2 linked regions of the Paenarthrobacter nicotinovorans genome follow. The protein of the gene in region 2 binds, or shares a complex with, the protein of the main gene of each other region. Links are inferred from orthologs where the notes say so. Each region holds a gene or a part of one and is shown on either strand. Other genes may lie near its edges. The genes, in order: uvrA and mfd.

Region 1 (6,335 bases), 750 kb from region 2 along the record:
GCTGCGGCCCTGGCAACATGACTGCCACTTTGGCGGACCGCTGGCCCGCGGCACACGTTGTTGGGATTGACTCGTCGCAGGAAATGCTGGCCAAAGCCGCGTCATTGACGGGTCATTACAGTGGGCTGGCCTTCAAACAGGGCGATATTGCTGAGTGGATGCCGGACAACGATGTCGACGTCGTGGTGACGAACGCTGCCCTCCAGTGGGTCCCCGGGCACCAGGAGATGCTCGCCGCCTGGCTCGGAGCGCTAAGGCCAGGCGCTTGGTTTGCCCTGCAGGTCCCGGGCAACTTTTCGTCGCCCTCCCACGCATTGATGCGTGAACTCGCCGGTTCGCCGCGATGGCGGACGCGACTGGATGGGGTCCTGCGGCACGATGACGCGGTGGGCAGTCCCGCGGACTACTTGGGCATAATGCTCGACGCCGGATGCTCGGCTGACGCATGGGAGACCACCTACCAGCAGGTACTTACGGGGGAGGATCCGGTGCTGGAATGGGTACGGGGCACAGGACTGCGACCCGTCCTTTCCGCCCTGACCGCGCCCGAAGCCGACGCCTTCGAAAAGGAATACGCAGCCATGCTGCGCCAGGCCTACCCGTCGACGGCCCACGGTACGGTGTTTCCGTTCCGCCGTATTTTTGCGGTGGCGAGGAAGCACGCGTGAGCCGACATACATTTATGACCGGCCAGAGGAACACGCACCCTCATGTCTTGTCCCATGGTGGTGCCGCTGGTCTAATTCTCGGCATGGACCAAGGACGCAATCCGGATCTGCCGCCGACGGTGGCGCACGTGCCTGCCAGGAGCTCATCATGACGCCCGCAGGGGATTTCCCCGGGAGCTGGCGACCCAACGCCGGCAGTGCTGTGGCGCTCTTTGAACAGTTGAGGCTCCGCATCATCGAACTCGCAGATTCAGGCGTTCTCGCCGTGGGGTCGAAACTGCCGCCCGTCCGGAACCTGGCAGGTGTACTGGACGTGGCACCCCATACAGTCGCCCGGGCATATAAGGAGCTGGAAGCAGCCGGCGTTGTCGCTACCCGTGGACGCAACGGGACAGTAGTGTGTGCCCGCGATGACCGTTGGGGGGCACTGGCCGAAGTTGCCGCCCAGTACGCAGCTGCTGCCAAGGCCCAAGGCGCTTCCTTCGCCGAGGCAGTGCAGCTTTTCGCTGCCGCTTACGACGCCGATTGATACCGATCGGTAGCATGTGAGGCACGACATGGAAATTCGAAGAAGTTTTCGATTAGCATTGGTGGGTGCCCAAAGCCTTAGCTGAAGATGCAGCCATCGATTCCCTGAACAGCGCTTCCGTCGTTTCTGATAACAAGCCAGCCAAGCCGGATCTGTCCCGCCTGGTGGTCAAGGGAGCCCGGGAACACAATCTGCGCAACGTGGATCTCGACCTCCCACGCGACGCCATGATCGTCTTCACCGGACTCTCTGGTTCCGGTAAGTCCTCCCTGGCTTTCGACACCATCTTCGCCGAAGGCCAGCGCCGGTACGTCGAATCATTGTCGGCGTATGCACGCCAGTTCCTTGGTCAGGTCGACAAGCCCGACGTTGACTTCATCGAAGGTCTCTCGCCTGCGGTGTCCATCGACCAGAAGTCCACCAGCAAGAACCCGCGTTCCACTGTGGGCACCATCACCGAAATCTACGACTACATGCGCTTGCTGTGGGCGCGCGTTGGCCGCCCGCACTGCCCGGTCTGCGGTGAGCCGATTACGCGGCAAACACCCCAGCAAATCGTCGACCAACTCCTGGAGTTGGAAACCGGCACCCGCTTCCAGGTCCTCGCTCCGGTCGTCCGCGGCCGGAAGGGTGAATTCGTTGACCTCTTCAAGGAGCTGACGGCCAAGGGTTACTCCCGTGCCCGGGTTGACGGCGAACTGGTCCAGTTGAACGATCCGCCCAAGTTGGGGAAGCAGTACAAACACACCATCGAAGTCGTTGTTGACCGCCTGGTGGTGAAGGAAGAGATCAGCCAACGGCTCACGGATTCCGTGGAGACTGCACTGGGCCTGGCCGAAGGCCGTGTGCTGGTTGAATTCGTGGACCTGGACGCTGAAGATCCCGCACGTATCCGTGCCTACTCCGAGAATCTGGCGTGCCCCAACGAGCACCCTCTGGCCATCGACGAGATCGAGCCGCGATCCTTCTCCTTCAACAACCCCTTCGGTGCCTGCTCTGCCTGCAGCGGCATCGGCACCAAGTTGGAAGTCGATGAGGAACTGATCGTTCCCAACCCGGAACTTTCGCTGGGCGAAGGCGCGATTGCTCCGTGGTCCCTAGGGACAGCGACCACGGAGTACTGGAACCGCCTCCTTGAAGGCCTCGCACACGAACTCGGCTTCTCCATGAAGACCCCGTGGGAGAAGCTCCCCAAGGATGTCCGGAACACGGTACTTCACGGCAAGGACCACAAGGTCGTAGTCCAGTACAAGAACCGTTTCGGACGTGAGCGCAAGTACAGCACCGGCTTCGAAGGAGCCATCCAGTACGTTCACCGGAAGCACGGTGAAACGGACTCTGACTGGGCCCGCGACCGGTACGAAGAGTACATGCGCCAAATTCCTTGCCCCGAGTGCAACGGAGCCCGCCTGAACCCGGCATCGCTGTCCGTACTGATCAACGGGAAGTCCATCGCCGAGGTGGCCGCGCTCCCGATGCGGGAATGCGCAGAGTTCCTCGGAAGCCTGACGCTGACCAACCGGGAAGCCCAGATCGCCAACCAGGTTCTCAAGGAGATCCAGGCCCGCCTGACGTTCCTTCTGGACGTTGGCCTGGAGTACCTCAATCTCGAGCGCCCTTCCGGCACGCTGTCCGGCGGCGAGGCCCAGCGCATCCGGCTGGCCACGCAAATTGGCTCGGGCCTGGTCGGCGTCCTGTACGTCCTGGATGAGCCCTCCATCGGCTTGCACCAGCGCGATAACCGACGCCTTATCGAGACCCTCACACGGCTTCGGGACCTGGGCAATACGCTCATTGTGGTCGAACACGACGAAGACACCATCCACGAGGCCGACTGGGTGGTGGACATCGGACCCGGCGCCGGCGAGCACGGTGGCCAGGTCGTCCACTCCGGTACCTACAAGGAACTCCTCGAAAACACGCAGTCCCTCACCGGTGACTATCTGGCCGGGCGCCGGAAGATCGATATTCCTGCCAAGCGCCGCAAGTACGACAAGAAGCGGGAGCTTAAGGTTGTTGGCGCCAGGGAGAACAACCTCAACAACGTTGACGCTACGTTCCCCCTCGGTCTGTTCACTGCGGTCACGGGTGTCAGTGGTTCGGGCAAGTCCACCTTGGTCAACGAGATCCTGTACAAGGTCCTCGCCAATAAGCTCAACGGAGCCAAGCAGGTAGCCGGACGCCACCGCTCCGTGGCCGGCCTGGAGCACCTGGACAAGGTAGTGCACGTCGACCAGAGCCCCATTGGCCGTACGCCGCGCTCCAACCCCGCCACCTACACGGGCGTGTTCGACAACATCCGCAAGCTGTTTGCGGAGACCACCGAAGCCAAGGTGCGCGGGTACCAGCCCGGTCGTTTCTCCTTCAACGTCAAGGGTGGCCGCTGCGAAGCCTGTTCCGGCGACGGCACGCTGAAGATCGAAATGAACTTCCTGCCTGACGTCTACGTTCCGTGCGAGGTCTGCCATGGGGCCCGGTACAACCGCGAGACGCTGGAGGTCCACTACAAGGGCAAGACCATCGCGGACGTCCTCAACATGCCCATTGAAGAAGGTGCGGAGTTCTTCGCCGCCTTCACCCCGATCGCACGGCATTTGAACACCCTTGTGGACGTTGGACTTGGCTACGTCAGGCTCGGCCAGCCTGCCACGACACTTTCCGGCGGCGAGGCCCAGCGCGTGAAGCTGGCTGCGGAGCTCCAGAAGCGTTCCAACGGCCGCAGCATCTATGTGCTGGACGAGCCCACCACGGGATTGCATTTCGAAGACATCAGGAAATTGCTGATGGTCCTCCAGGGCCTTGTGGACAAGGGCAACACCGTCATTACCATCGAGCACAACCTGGACGTCATCAAGTCGGCGGACTGGATCGTGGACCTTGGCCCCAATGGTGGTTCCGGCGGCGGACGAATCGTCGCGACCGGAACCCCGGAGCAAGTAGCGAAATCCACGGAGAGCCACACTGCCACCTTCCTGGCTGAGATTCTGGGTTAGAAGTATTCCGGTAGCGGCATGCGAGTTTCAGGCATGCCGCTACTCGTGAGAAACTAACCCGGTGACTCAAACAAAGGTGCCCGTAATATTCGATCTGGACGGCACCCTTGTCGATCCTGCCGGCGGTATCACCGGAGGCATTTCGCTCGCCCTCCAGGAAATGGGCCTTCCTGTTCCGGAAGAGGCCGTACTGAATTCCATGGTGGGTCCCAAGCTCAGTGATTCCCTTCTGCATTTGGCTGGCGTTCCCGGCGAATTGGTGGATGAGATCATTCACCGTTATCGGCGTCACTACAAGGAAACCGGTATTGGTCAAAGCCGGCTTTATCCGGGAGTCTTCGACCTCCTGGAGTTCTTTGCCGAAAGCGGCCGCCCCGTAGCGGTAGCCACGCAAAAGCCACAGTCCATTGCGCGGCTCGTCCTCGACCACCACCGGATCGCGGACTTCTTTCTTTCAATCCGTGGTGCTGCTGATGACGAGTCCGCGAAGGCAAACACGGCACCGGGGAAGGTCGCGATCGTCGGGGCAGCCCTTGCCGATCTGCATTCCCAACCAGCGGTCATGGTGGGGGACAGGCATCAGGACGTCGCCGGAGCGATGGCCAACGGATTGGACTGCATCGGCGTCAGCTGGGGTTTCGCACCTGACGGCGAACTTGAAGAAGCGGGCGCCGTGGCTGTTGTCAGCACGGCCCTTGAACTGCGTACGCGAATTGAAGAACTTGATGCTGTCCGTGCGGCGGCCCTTAGCGAGGTACAAAACGATGGCAGTCTTTGATGCGATCCGGTGGACAACCCGCGGACTGATCTCGTCCACATGCCGGCCAACAGTCATCGGACTTGAAAATGTCCCCAAAAGCGGACCTTTCATCGTGGCACCAAACCACCTTTCCTTTCTGGACAGCGTGATCGTCCAGGCCTTGATGCCGCGGCCCGTTGCGTTCTTTGCCAAGGCCGAGTACTTCACCACCAAGGGTGTCAAGGGCGCCGTGATGAAGTCGTTCTTTGAAGCCGTGGGTTCAATTCCCGTGGAGCGCGGGGAGCAGGCGGCCAGTGTGCAGGCACTCAAGACCCTCCTGGACATCCTCGAAGCCGGGAAGGGCATCGGCATCTACCCCGAGGGCACCCGCTCCCGGGACGGGATCCTTTACCGCGGCCGAACAGGAGTAGGCTGGCTGGCCTTGACCACGGGCGCCCCGGTGATACCCGTTGGCCTCATCGGCACGGAAAAGCTGCAACCTGCGGACAAGAACGCCGTCCGACCGCAGCACTTCACCATGAAGGTCGGCGAACCGCTCTATTTCGAGAAGACGGGCCCTGACCATTCCCTCCCGGCCCGCCGGGAGGTCACTGACAAGATCATGGACGCGATTGCACTGCTCAGCGGGCAGGAACGTTCTGGCAGCTACAACCAGAGCAAGTCGGTGGACTAGGCTTCCGGCGCACTGCACTGGCGTTTAGCAGCCAGTCCGGTTCACTAGACTGGACGTGTGGCAGATCCATCAACTTACCGACCCCGGACCGGTGAAATCCCCACTACCCCGGGTGTCTACCGCTTCCGTGACCCCCATGGCCGGGTCATCTACGTGGGCAAAGCGAAGAACCTCCGTTCAAGGCTGAACTCTTACTTTGCCAACCCTGCGGGGCTGCTCCCCAAGACCCATGCGATGGTCCATGCAGCCAGCAGTGTTGAATGGACCGTGGTGGGCAGCGAGCTGGAATCCCTGCAACTTGAGTACACCTGGATCAAGGAGTTCAAGCCTCGGTTCAATGTTGTTTTCCGCGACGACAAGACCTATCCCTACCTGGCCGTGACCATGGGGGAGAAATTCCCCCGGGTACAGGTCATGCGTGGCGAACGCAGGAAGGGCACCCGCTATTTCGGTCCCTATACGGCGGGGGCCATCAGGGAAACCATGGATACGCTCCTCAGGGTTTTCCCGGTCCGAAGCTGCAGCCCGGGAGTCTTCAAGCGGGCCGAAGCCAGCGGACGGCCCTGCCTGCTGGGGTATATCGACAAATGCTCCGCGCCCTGCGTAGGCCGTGTGACTCCTGACGAGCATCGGGGGCTGGCCGAGGATTTTTGTTCCTTCATGGGCGGCGAGGCCAAGCGCTTCATCAGCCGTTTGGAAAAAGACATGGCAG
Region 2 (7,034 bases):
AAGGTGATCATTGAAACATCCATGCTCAATGACGAGCAGAAGGTCATCGCCTGCGAGGCAGCAGCGGAGGCAGGCGCGGACTTCGTCAAAACGTCCACGGGATTCAACGGCGGTGGTGCCACGGTTGAAGACGTTGCCCTGATGCGCAAGACCGTTGGGCCCGGCCTCGGCGTCAAGGCCTCCGGTGGCGTGCGCTCCCTGGCCGACGCACAGGCTATGATTGCTGCTGGTGCAACACGTATCGGAGCGAGTTCCGGAATTGCCATCGTTAAAGGTGAACAGGGTTCATCTGCCTACTAAGGCTTCCGCTACCGCCAGAGATTTTTGAGCCCTGCGGGGCCGAGGAGGAATGAATGTCCAAGAACACCACAAGTGCCCCCATTGAAAAAGAGAACAATCTCGGCACGAGCATTGTCTTGTTCCTGGTCATGATCGTGCTCTTCCTGGGCGCCATCTACTCGCTCTCCTTCCTGAGCCTGGACAACCCGTGGCCGATGGCCGTGTGCCTTGGCCTCTTCGCCCTGGCTTTCTGGATCCCCCAGACCATTCTCGGCCGGTCGGACTCCGCCGGCGAAAGCTAAACCTCAAACAGCAACGCGGTGTGACTTACGGCCCATCCCGAAGGGGACCATGGGCCGTAAGTCACACCGCGTTTGGCTTTTAAAGCGCGAGCGCGGCAAGGAACGCGGGCCAGTGCAGCTTCGCCAGTGTCCAGGCAGCGGCCCCCATCCCCACCATGGCGTAGCCGCTCACAGGAATCAGCACCAACCATTCCCGCCGTGACCCCGCCCTGCCCAACAGCGGCAGGGAGAAAGCCCCGTTCGCCCGCCAGATTCCACTGACAACGGATTTCCGCAAAAATTTCGGTGGTTTGATGACGATCGGCCACAAGAGCGGCACCCCGCCAACGGTGATCATGTCCCCCACAATGTGGACCACCACGCCCGTCAGCATGGACAACGGGAGCCAACCCCATTGGGCCGGGGCGAACCACGTCACTAGGCCGGCCATGAGCAGGGCGAACAGCCAGTTGGTGATCCACCCGGATTTGGGGAACAGGTTCAGCGCCTTGGCGGCCAGGTTGATCATGAACATGCACAAGAGTCCGGCACCCACCGACAGTTTTCCCACCGGCGTCACCATCTGGAATTGCGCCGCCATGGCGGCCAGCACCACGAAGGCCGAGGCGCCGAGCAGTGAGTGCGTTCCTTGCCGGTGCCCACCGCTGGCTTTCTCGATGCCCACGGCAATCACGTTGGACAGTGGCGGCAGCGAGTTGGCGATGGTGCTGTGCCGGTGGTCCCAGTCGCATACCAAGGCCGTTCCCGCCGTCGCCATGGCGCCAATCAGGATTCCAGTGGCATCCAGCGGGTACCAGCCGAGCGCGTAGGGGCCGGTTGAGGCAATAGCTATCCACGCCGCGGCTCCCGACGCGGCGTGGTGTCCTCCCATCATTCGCCTAGCCTGCCTTCACGGGGGCTTCGGCGAAGATCGCTTCAATGACGTTGTTGGCCCACTGCAGGATCTCGGCGTCCTGGAGGTCACGTCCGCCGATCCGGGCCGTCTTGGGCTTGGGGATCAGCACGGCGTCGAGCGCAGGCTTGACCTGGGAGCCCGGGTACATGCGGTTCAGGCGCATGGTTTTGGATTCGGGCAGTTGCGCCGGCGAGAAGCGGATGAAGTTGCCTTGGAGCGCGACGTCGGACAGGCCGGCTTCGCGGGCACCCACCCGGAAGCGCGCCACGGCAATGAGGTTTTGGGCCGGCAGCGGCGGCTCACCGTAACGGTCCACGAGTTCGGCCAGGACTTCATCAATGGCCTCATATGTGATGGCGGCAGCGAGCTTCCGATACGCCTCAAGACGCAGCCTCTCCCCGGGAACATAGTCATGGGGCAGGTGCGCGTTGACCGGCAGCTCGATCTTCATCTCGGCGGCCTTCTCTTCAGCCTCACCGCGGTACTCGGCCACGGCCTCGCCCACAAGCCGGATGTAGAGGTCGAAGCCGACACCTTGGATGTGGCCGGACTGTTCTCCGCCGAGCAGGTTGCCTGCGCCGCGGATTTCCAGGTCCTTCATGGCCAGTTGCATGCCGGCGCCGAGCTCGTTGTGTGCCGCCACTGCCTTGAGCCGTTCCAGCGCCACCTCACCCAAGGGCTTCTCGGAAGGGTAGAGGAAGTAGGCGTAGGCGCGCTCACGGCCACGGCCTACGCGGCCTCGGAGCTGGTGCAGCTGCGAGAGGCCGTACTTGTCGGCCCCGTCCACAATCAAGGTGTTGGCGTTGGAGATGTCCAGGCCGGTTTCGATGATGGTGGTGCACACCAGGACGTCGAAGCGTTTTTCCCAGAAGTCCACGATGATTTTTTCCAGGCGGCTCTCGGACATCTGGCCGTGGGCAACTTCCACCCGGGCTTCGGGAACCAGTTCACGGATCTGCGCGGCAATGCGTTCAATCGAGGACACCCGGTTGTGGACGAAGAACACCTGCCCTTCGCGCATGAGTTCACGGCGGATCGCGGCGGAGGTTTGCTTGTTGGTGTACGGACCTACATAGGTCAGCACCGGGTGGCGTTCCTCCGGCGGTGTGGCCAGTGTGGACGTTTCGCGGATTCCCGTCAGGGACATCTCCAGTGTTCGCGGAATGGGCGTGGCACTCATCGCCAGGACGTCCACGTTGGTGCGCATCTTCTTCAGCGCTTCCTTGTGTTCCACGCCGAAGCGCTGCTCTTCGTCCACGATCACCAGGCCGAGGTCCTTGAACTCGAAGTCCTTGGACAGCAGCCGGTGGGTACCGATCACGACGTCGACAGCGCCGCTCTTGACGCCCTCGGCCGTTTCCTTGGCTTCCTTGCTGGTCTGGAACCGGGACAGCGGCTTCACGCGCAGCGGGAAGCCGGAGAAGCGTTCAGTGAAGGTTTCGTAGTGCTGCTGCGCCAACAGGGTGGTTGGCACGAGCACCGCCACCTGCTTGCCGTCCTGGACAGCCTTGAAGGCGGCGCGGACGGCGATTTCGGTCTTGCCGTAGCCGACGTCACCCGATACCAACCGGTCCATGGGGATTTCCCGCTCCATGTCGGCTTTGACCTCGTTGATGGTGGTCAACTGGTCGGGTGTTTCCACGTAGGGGAACGCTTCTTCGAGCTCGCGCTGCCACGGTGTGTCCGGTGCAAAAGCGTGGCCGCGGGATGCCATGCGGGCAGAGTACAGCCGGATCAGTTCCCCGGCGATTTCCTTGACGGCCTTGCGTGCCCTGGACTTGGTGCTGGCCCAGTCCGCGCCGCCCATTTTGCTCAGCGCAGGCGTGTCCCCGCCCACGTAGCGGGTCACCTGGTCCAGCTGGTCCGTCGGTACGAACAGCCGGTCGCCAGGGGCACCGCGCTTGGACGGCGCGTACTCCAGCACCAGATACTCGCGCAGCCCGGCGTCGGACGACGACGTCCCGGTCACCTTGCGCTGGATCAGCTCCACAAACCGGCCGATTCCGTGCTGTTCGTGGACCACGAAGTCACCCGCGTGCAGCTGCAAAGGATCCACGGCGTTTCGCCGTTTGGACGGCATGCGCCGCATGTCTTTGGTGGAGCTCGCTGTCGCCCGTCCCAGCAGGTCGGCTTCGGTCAGCAGCCCCAGTTTGAGGCCGTCCAGGACAAAACCGCGTCCGACGGCGGCAGTGGTCACCTCGATGATGCCCGGTTGGGGTTCCTGATCCAGAGAGTCGACGCGGGAACAGGGAATCTCTGCGTCGTGGAACAGTTCAGCCAGGCGCTGCGCGGGACCCGGGCCGTCCGTAACCACTACGACGCGCCACTGCTCGCGGACACGGGAGCCGATGAACTCCAGCATCTCGGCCACATCTCCCTGGTAGCCACGCGGTTCGCGGGCACGCATGTTGAGGACATCGATGTCCAGGACCAGGTCCTCGTCAGAGGCGAGGGAGGTGATGGACCACCAGGACACGCCGTGTTCCAGCGCTGCCGAGCGGGTATCGGTCAGTGAGCGGAAACTGGCGGCGTGCAAGTCAGTGGAGGCCTGTGACGACAAATCAAGGGGCGCCGCACCGCCGTCGGACGCCGTGGACCAGGCCGCTTCCAGGAACTCTTCGTTGGTCGCCGCGAGGTCGTGCGCGCGCGTGCGCACCTTCTCGGGTTCGATCACAACGGACAGGGAGCCGGCCGGGAGCTGGTCCACGAACGGAACCATGGCATCCACCAGCACCGGGGCCAGGGATTCCATGCCCTCCACGGCGATGCCCCCTGCGATCTTCTCCAGCATGTCGGCCGCCGCGGGCATGTCTGCCTTCAGCTTCGCCGCACGGGACATTACCGAGGGTGTGATCAGGATTTCCCGGCACGGAGGGGCATGCAGTTCCGTGGGGTGGTGGATCCCGGGTGCACTCAAGGAACGCTGGTCGGCCACGGCGAACCAGCGCATCTGATCCACCTCGTCGCCGAAGAACTCCACCCGGATCGGGTGGTCCTCGGTGGGTGGGAAGACATCGAGGATTCCGCCACGGACGGCGAATTCGCCGCGGTGCGTCACCATGTCGACGCGCGCGTAGGCGGCGTCGGAGAGGGCCCGGACAACGTCGGTGAAGGAGCGTTCCTGGCCTACTTGCAGGGTGACCGGCACCAGGTCACCCAAGCCGGCCACGATCGGCTGGACCACAGCGCGGACCGGAGCCACCACCACACGCAACGGGGCCGCCGTCGAGGTTTCCGGATGGGTCAGGCGGCGCAGAACGGACAGGCGGCGTCCCACGGTGTCCGACCGCGGCGAAAGGCGCTCGTGCGGGAGGGTTTCCCAGCTGGGGAAGGTGGCCACAGAGTCCGCGGGGAGGTAGGAGCAGAGCGCCGCGGTGAGGTCTTCGGCTTCACGGCCGGTGGCGGTCACGGCCAGGACCACCGGGGCTGCCGCGTCATCGGCGCCGGTGTCCGCCAGGGCATCGGCCATTTCGGCGAGCAACACCGCACGCATCCCCGTGGGGGCGCTGATCTGGTAGTCGGCGTTCCGGTCGCTGAAGGACCGCTCCGCCTCGGTACGAACGCGCGCGAAAGTCTTGTCCTCCGCCAGTGCGCGGCGCAGACCGTTGAGGCTCATGGCAGAAACTCCTAGGGTGGGTCCAAGGGCAGGCAACACAAATGCCCGGAAATTCAGATGAATGCCGGGTCATTCCAGCCTACCTCCACCCCCAGCCACAGGAGTTCCTTTGCAGCCTTCGGAAGCTACGCATTCCAACACCACGCAGGACACCAGGACAGTGCTGGTGACCGGCGCCACCGGCTACATCGGCGGTCGGCTGGTCCCCCGGCTCCTCGAAGCCGGCCACAAGGTCAAAGTCCTGGTCCGCACGCCCCAAAAAATCGCAGACGTTCCGTGGCATGACGACGTCGACATCATTGAGAACAGCCTGTCCGACGCCGACGGCCTCTCCGAGGCGCTCAACGGCGTGGACGTCCTGTACTACCTGGTCCATTCCATGGCGTCGGGCAGCGGTTTCGAGGCCAAGGAAGAAGCCATGGCCCGCCTCGTCGCCGGGGCAGCTGCGGAGGCCGGAGTGGACAGGATCGTGTACCTCGGCGGACTGCACCCGGAGAACACGGAACTGTCCACACATATGCGTTCCCGCGAAACCGTGGGCAAAGTCTTCCTCGAATCACCCGTGGACTCGATCGTGTTCCAGGCGGGCGTGGTGATTGGTTCCGGCTCCGCATCCTTCGAAATGATCCGGCACCTGGCCGACACCCTCCCGGTCATGCCCGCGCCGAGCTGGGTCAACAACCGGATTGAGGCGATCGCGGTGCGCGACGTCCTGCACTATCTCGTGGCGGCGGCGGCCCTGCCGGACAAGCTGAACCGCTCGTTCGACATCGGCTCACGGGAGGTCCTGAAGTACAAGGAGATGATGAACGAGTACGCCGTGGAACGTGGCCTGCCTCGCCGGCTGGTCATCGCGCTTCCCGTTCCCGCGCCGAAACTCGCCGGACTGTGGGTCGCCTTGGTAACGCCGATTCCACTGTCCATGTCGCTGCCGCTGGTGCAGTCGCTGCAGCACGACGCCGTATCGCGGGAGCACGACGTCGACCGTTACATCAAGCAGCCCGACGGCGGCCTGACCTCCTACCGGCGAGCCGTAGCCTTGGCGCTGGGCAAGGAACGGGACGGTCAGGTGGAGACCACCTGGGCCAACGCCGGTATCGACGCCGATCCCCTGCCCAGCGACCCCGATTGGGCCGGCTACAAAGTGTTCCTGGACGAGCGGACCTTCCATAGCGAAGCCAAGCCGGAGCATGTGTGGACCATCATCGAGGGCATCGGCGGCAAGAACGGCTGGTACTCGCTGCCTTTGGCGTGGCGGGTGCGCGGCTGGCTGGACAAGCTGCAGGGCGGCGCGGGGCTGCTCCGCGGCCGCAGGCACCCCAAGACGCTGAACACCGGCGAAGTGGTGGACTGGTGGCGGGTTGAAGCCATCGACCGCGGCCACCTGCTGCGGTTGCGCGCCGAAATGCGCGCCCCGGGTGGTGCCTGGCTTGAGTTGTCGGTGGAGCCCGACGGCGACGGGAGCCTCTATAAGCAGCGCGCGATTTTCTTCCCCCGCGGCTTGGCCGGACGGCTGTATTGGTTGGGCGTGTATCCGTTCCACGGCTTCATCTTTCCGTCCATGGCCCGCAACATTTCGGCAGCCGCGACCACCCTTCAGGAGGAATCGGGTTCAAGTGTGTCCACCCGGACCCCGTAGGATGTTGGGAGCTAAAAAGCTTCACCACCACCATCCACGGAGGACCCATGGCCCTGAGTGCATCCACCACCCTGCCCCACAGCGTTGACCGCGTAGCGGCCGTCTTTGTCGACGAGGATTTCCTGCGCCACACGAGCGAATACGTGGGCGGCTCGCTGGAATCGTTCACCGTTGACGGCGACACTGCCGGCGCTTTCACCACCACCACCGTCCGCACGTTGCCCACCACCCGCCTGCCGGAGATCGCCCGCAAGTTCGTCGGCGAAACCTTGAAGGTCACCCAGACCGAGCAGTGGGAAGCCC

The links.
Region 1: the proteins of mfd (region 2) and uvrA are in contact, whole or in part, in a crystal structure (PDB 4DFC), measured with the Escherichia coli proteins. The link is inferred for Paenarthrobacter nicotinovorans from one-to-one orthologs.

What each region holds. Positions count from the first base shown.
Region 1 is NZ_CP089293.1:2,102,932-2,109,266, forward strand. What follows is about bases 873-4,390. They hold uvrA (excinuclease ABC subunit UvrA), read left to right. Parts: upstream 873-1,262; coding sequence 1,263-4,190; downstream 4,191-4,390. Other genes in these bases: JMY29_RS09810 (GntR family transcriptional regulator), read left to right, coding at 873-1,197; JMY29_RS09820 (HAD hydrolase-like protein), read left to right, coding at 4,252-4,390. Also shown: JMY29_RS09805 (trans-aconitate 2-methyltransferase), read left to right, coding at 1-668; more of JMY29_RS09810, read left to right, coding at 817-872; more of JMY29_RS09820, read left to right, coding at 4,391-4,968; JMY29_RS09825 (lysophospholipid acyltransferase family protein), read left to right, coding at 4,955-5,623; excinuclease ABC subunit UvrC, read left to right, coding at 5,681-6,335. UniProt on the Escherichia coli protein: The UvrABC repair system catalyzes the recognition and processing of DNA lesions. UvrA is an ATPase and a DNA-binding protein. A damage recognition complex composed of 2 UvrA and 2 UvrB subunits scans DNA for abnormalities.
Region 2 is NZ_CP089293.1:1,350,023-1,357,056, reverse strand. The notes cover bases 1,260-5,476. They hold mfd (transcription-repair coupling factor), read right to left. Parts: upstream 5,093-5,476; coding sequence 1,460-5,092; downstream 1,260-1,459. Other genes in these bases: JMY29_RS06430 (SDR family oxidoreductase), read left to right, coding at 5,202-5,476; JMY29_RS06440 (metal-dependent hydrolase), read right to left, coding at 1,260-1,455. Outside these bases: deoC (deoxyribose-phosphate aldolase), read left to right, coding at 1-300; JMY29_RS06445 (hypothetical protein), read left to right, coding at 354-581; more of JMY29_RS06440, read right to left, coding at 661-1,259; more of JMY29_RS06430, read left to right, coding at 5,477-6,731; JMY29_RS06425 (DUF2505 domain-containing protein), read left to right, coding at 6,779-7,034. UniProt on the Escherichia coli protein: Couples transcription and DNA repair by recognizing RNA polymerase (RNAP) stalled at DNA lesions. Mediates ATP-dependent release of RNAP and its truncated transcript from the DNA, and recruitment of nucleotide excision repair machinery to the damaged site.